Regions from separate parts of the Paenibacillus sp. FSL E2-0177 genome, predicted to be linked through region 1. Evidence: a T-box and tRNA genes for the amino acid it is inferred to sense, from the RefSeq annotation. Region 1 holds a T-box; the other holds one or more tRNA genes.
The links. A T-box is a leader RNA that pairs with one kind of tRNA and senses whether it is charged. The one in region 1 lies ahead of metG (methionine--tRNA ligase), so its partner is inferred to be a tRNA-Met.

Region 1 (2,473 bases):
AATAATTCAGAGGTTGCGTAGGGGTGCTTCATGGTGCTTCATTGACGGGGCATTTATTTTGGGGCATTATTAAGAGAGTGAAATATAAATGAACTGATCTTATGGGAGATGAGCGTATGCTGTCGACAGAACAAATATTAGAAGTCATGTCGGGGCAAGGACTGCGAATCACCGACCAACGCAAAACGCTTGCCCAGTTATTCGGCGAGAATAAGGGATATTTGTCAGCGAAGGATGTATATGAGCATATGGGCCGCAAGTATAGTGGTCTTAGCTTTGATACGGTGTACCGCAATCTTCGTGTAATGGAAGAGCTTGGTGTGCTTGAACAGATTGTCTTTGAAGACGGAGTGAAGTTCAAGGGAAGCTGCAATCATCAGGATCATCACCATCATATGATCTGCCTTCAATGCCAAAAGACCTACCCGATTAATTTCTGCCCGATGAATTTAACGGATACACCCGATCAATTCCGGGTAGTCAAGCATAAATTTGAGGTGTTCGGTTATTGCAAAGAATGTGAAGAGAACCGGGAAGAAGAATTAGTTGCAGCATCAGATAAACAAAAGGGACTTTAGAAATGGTGACCTTACGCAGAACGATTCAGGCGCCTATTCGGGTGTACCGCAGGTACATTTCCCCTATTAAACCTGCAACCTGCCGCTTCTATCCAACCTGCTCCGCCTATGCCCTGGAAGCCATTGAAGTCCATGGTCCACTGAAAGGCTCATGGCTTGCAGCTAAGCGGATTGCCAGATGTCATCCCTTTCATCCTGGAGGACTTGATCCTGTGCCGCCTCTTCTAGATGAATCTGCTGAGAAGGATTCTGCCCCTGCAACTTGACATGGGGCCTTACCATTGGGTATATTCACAAGTAATAGTATGAATTCCGAAGAACGGATAAGTAAATCGTTACGTCCATTACAGAGAGCCGGAAAGTGCTGAAATCCGGTATGGAGCGTTAGATTGAATATGGTCCGGGAGGAACTGTGTTCGAGCGGGAACTGCAATTGTGGTTCACGTAAGATAACAGCGTGATCCAGCGTTAATGGACAGTTCCCAGGAGGGAACTGGCGAAGCCTGTGCTCTGTGAAGAGACAGGAAATTTGGGTGGTATCGCGTGAGTTATACTCTCGCCCCATTATGGGGGCGGGAGTTTTTTGTTTTTTAATAAGAAAGGATGATTACTGAATGAGTGAGAAAAAAACGTTTTACCTAACGACACCAATTTATTATCCGAGTGACAAGCTACATATCGGACATGCTTATTCAACCGTGGCAGGAGACGCAATGGCCCGTTACAAACGTCTGCGCGGCTACGAAGTGCGTTATCTAACCGGTACAGACGAACATGGACAAAAGATTGAGCGGAAGGCAGAGGAAGCAGGAAAGACCCCTCAGCAGTTCGTAGACGACATTGTTGTTGGTATTAAGGAGCTATGGCGCAAGCTGGACATTTCGAACGATGACTTCATTCGTACTACGGAAGAGCGTCATAAAAAAGTGGTACAGGATATTTTTGATCGGTTGCTGCAGCAAGGAGATATCTATAAAGGTGAATATGAGGGCTGGTATAGTATCCCAGATGAAACCTTTTACACAGAAACGCAATTAGTTGATATTGTGCGTGATGATAACGGCGTGATTACTGGTGCAAAAAGCCCAGATAGCGGTCACCCGGTTGAGCTGGTGAAGGAAGCAAGTTATTTCTTCCGGATGAGTAAATATGCGGATCGTTTGCTGCAATTTTACGAGGAGAATCCAGAGTTTATTTTGCCGGAATCCCGTAAGAACGAAATGATTAACAATTTCATCAAACCCGGACTGGAAGACCTTGCAGTTTCCCGCACAACCTTTGATTGGGGCGTAAAAGTTAAGGGCGACGAGAAGCATGTCGTGTACGTGTGGATTGATGCGTTGACTAACTATATTACAGCTCTGGGGTACGGTTCCGAGGATCGCAGCTTGTATGACAAGTTCTGGCCTGCGGATGTACACATCGTTGGTAAAGAAATCGTTCGTTTCCATACGATTTACTGGCCGATCATTCTGATGGCGCTTGGGGAACCCCTTCCGAAAAAGGTATTTGCCCATGGCTGGTTGCTCATGAAAGATGGAAAAATGTCGAAATCTAAAGGTAACGTAGTTGATCCTGTGACACTGATTGATCGTTATGGCTTGGATGCATTACGTTATTACCTGCTGCGCGAAGTACCGTTTGGTTCGGATGGCACATTCACACCGGAAAGCTTTGTAGACCGGGTTAACTATGACCTTGCCAACGACCTTGGTAACCTGTTGAACCGTACAGGGGCTATGGTTGAAAAGTATTTTGCAGGCGAGATTCCGGCATATGACGGAAATGTAACAGCATTTGATGGTGAGCTTCAAGCTGCGGCTGAGAATACTTATGCCAAAGTAGAAGAAGCTATGGAAAAAATGGAGTTCTCCGTGGCGCTGACAGCTATCGGA
Region 2 (2,473 bases), 260 kb from region 1:
CCTTCGATTCAGACGGTCTCAGCGGGTCGATCGTCTCCTATACATCTGCCGACAATGCCTCTTCATTCGGACCGCCAGTCATCGTGAATCAAGGGTTTGGGCAGTTTGTAAATGATGATCAGGTGGTCGTTGTCACCGACAAAGCTGGATCAAGTCCTTTTTTTGGAAATGTATATACTGGTTATACGCATGATTACAACACACAATTCATACCGGGAAATACGATATTCTTCAATCGTTCCCTAGATAACGGTAGTACCTATTCCAGTCCCTCCCTGCTGTCTTCGGTCGAAGAATTCGAAGAATTCCCCGGTATAGCAATTACATTAAATGGGATTGTTATCGTGGGATGGATCAATCAGCCTCCCGGTAATACTGATCTTAAAATTCGCACATCCTCAGACGGTGGGGTCACTTTTACTCCTGAAACCATGGTCGCCAGCGTTGTAGTCCCACCAGATCCATTGCCGGGATATACATTTAGATGTCTGACATACCCTTCCCTCGCAGCAGATATTTCTAATGCACCGACGACGCGAGGGAATGTCTATGCTGTATGGCAAGATTTTCGAGAAGGTTATTCTGATATTTTTCTTGCTATCTCCACTAATTTTGGTGTGGATTGGGGGGCACCAATATCCATTACAGGTAGTCCTGTGGGCTCCCAAAACTTTTTCCCAGCCATCACCGTATCCCCTGCGGATGGTGCAATATTCGTTACCTATTACACTAATCGAGTCAACCCCCTCAACCTTGATGTTTATCTAGCAACATCTAGAGATGGCGGTATGACGTATACAAACACCCGGATAACAACAACTTCCTTTGACGTCACCGGCATCCCCCTAATTGGGGACTACATCGGTAATGCCATCGTCCCTCAAACAGGCCGTCTAGTGAGCGTATGGACAGACACGCGGACCGGTACAGAGAACATCTGGTTTGGTGATAATCAATAAGCTATTAATCAACTTCTGATGATAAAGTTAGTATATCTACTTGCAATAAAGGATGCCGAGCGAATATGCGGCATCCTCTATTGCTTCTTATCAAAATTCAGCATTAACCTTTTCAAAGAAATCATCAATTTCAGCGTATTGGACATGCTTTTAATTCAATCAAAATCTACGGCGTATGGTGCTTGCTACTTAATAGTCTATATGTCATGACTGTCCCCTTTCCTCTACAAGAGTAGGGCAGTTCCACAGAATACATACTCTTTACCGTTTTCCAGATGATCTATGATAAAACCAGTGGATCTAACAACGCCGTGACCAAAATGTGATCATTTTCTATTTTGTCGCTTTTCCAACTCTTCCACTTCTACTTACAAGGAGCCTATAGACAGCAAAAAACCCTTACAAGGTAAGGGTTTTTGATAAGTGGGCCCTGAGGGACTCGAACCCCCGACCAATCGGTTATGAGCCGACCGCTCTAACCAACTGAGCTAAGGGCCCGGATCTAAAAATATCCGAATGTACAATTGCTGTTGTAATAAAATTGGTTGCGGGGGCAGGATTTGAACCTGCGACCTTCGGGTTATGAGCCCGACGAGCTACCGGGCTGCTCCACCCCGCGTCAGAAATAATATTCAAACAGCGACAATAAATAATATACAGTACAAAATGGGTCTACGTCAAGGATGAATTTGTAAAAGTTCTCAAGGCAAAAATCTAACCCCATATCTTCCTTTGCGGGATCGATAAATCTCCACAAAACTTGGGTCATGATAGCCATAAATCCAGCCATCTTGCTCCAGTCTTTTTGCCAAACAGCCTGCTTGAAATCTCGTTCTGAACAGTTTCGCGAAGTATATCCAATTCATGATGCCCTCTTCTCCTTTTCGCAAATTAATCTTACGCTGCTCTGAACTTATCATGCCCAAGTTCCACAAAATAAGCCACCGGAAATCCGGTGGCTGCTACATATTCCAAAACTCAATCCCCTATGGAGTCAAAATAATATGTGGGATCTTTTTCGAGCGTACCCAGCATCGTATTCCCTTGCTTCTCCCAAGCTTTAAGTGCACTCTCGACCGTTCTCTTGCCCTGATAAACTTCTGTGAACAGTTGACGCCCAACATCGTTAATACGGCTAATTCCAGGCTTCTGTGTTTGTAGGACGTTCATCAAAGGATCATTGGCTGGTAATGGTTTAAGCGTATAGAAGGACTCCAGATTTACTGAAGGTACTTTCGTGGTAATGTAATCCTTACGGGAAGTTAGTTCCCCGCGGGTATGGGCTTTAATTTTGGCTACTTCATTACTGTTGACGAATTTGATCAAATCCCACGCATCTTCCTTATTAGCAGCCATAGTGTTGATAGCCATCATATTACCTACCCAAGTACCTACAGCCACTCCTGGTTTCTCCTTAAAAGTAGGTACGGTAACGAAACCCCAATCGACAGGATTATAATTTTTGATCTTTGCTGCATTGCGGCTCACACCTGTAAGCTCATTAAGATAATCGT

Region 2: it encodes a tRNA-Met, which carries the amino acid that the T-box ahead of metG (methionine--tRNA ligase) is inferred to sense. The anticodon was not compared.

What each region holds. Positions count from the first base shown of each region.
Region 1 is NZ_CP150307.1:4,995,854-4,998,326, reverse strand. It holds gene MHI25_RS22450 (transcriptional repressor) at 117-578, shown strand; gene yidD (membrane protein insertion efficiency factor YidD) at 581-844, shown strand; T-box leader at 885-1,145, shown strand; gene metG (methionine--tRNA ligase) at 1,193-2,473, shown strand, end outside.
Region 2 is NZ_CP150307.1:5,251,254-5,253,726, forward strand. It holds gene MHI25_RS23510 (sialidase family protein) at 1-959, shown strand, start outside; tRNA gene MHI25_RS23515 (tRNA-Ile) at 1,384-1,457, opposite strand; tRNA gene MHI25_RS23520 (tRNA-Met) at 1,502-1,578, opposite strand; gene MHI25_RS23525 (hypothetical protein) at 1,661-1,825, opposite strand; gene MHI25_RS23530 (extracellular solute-binding protein) at 1,938-2,473, opposite strand, start outside.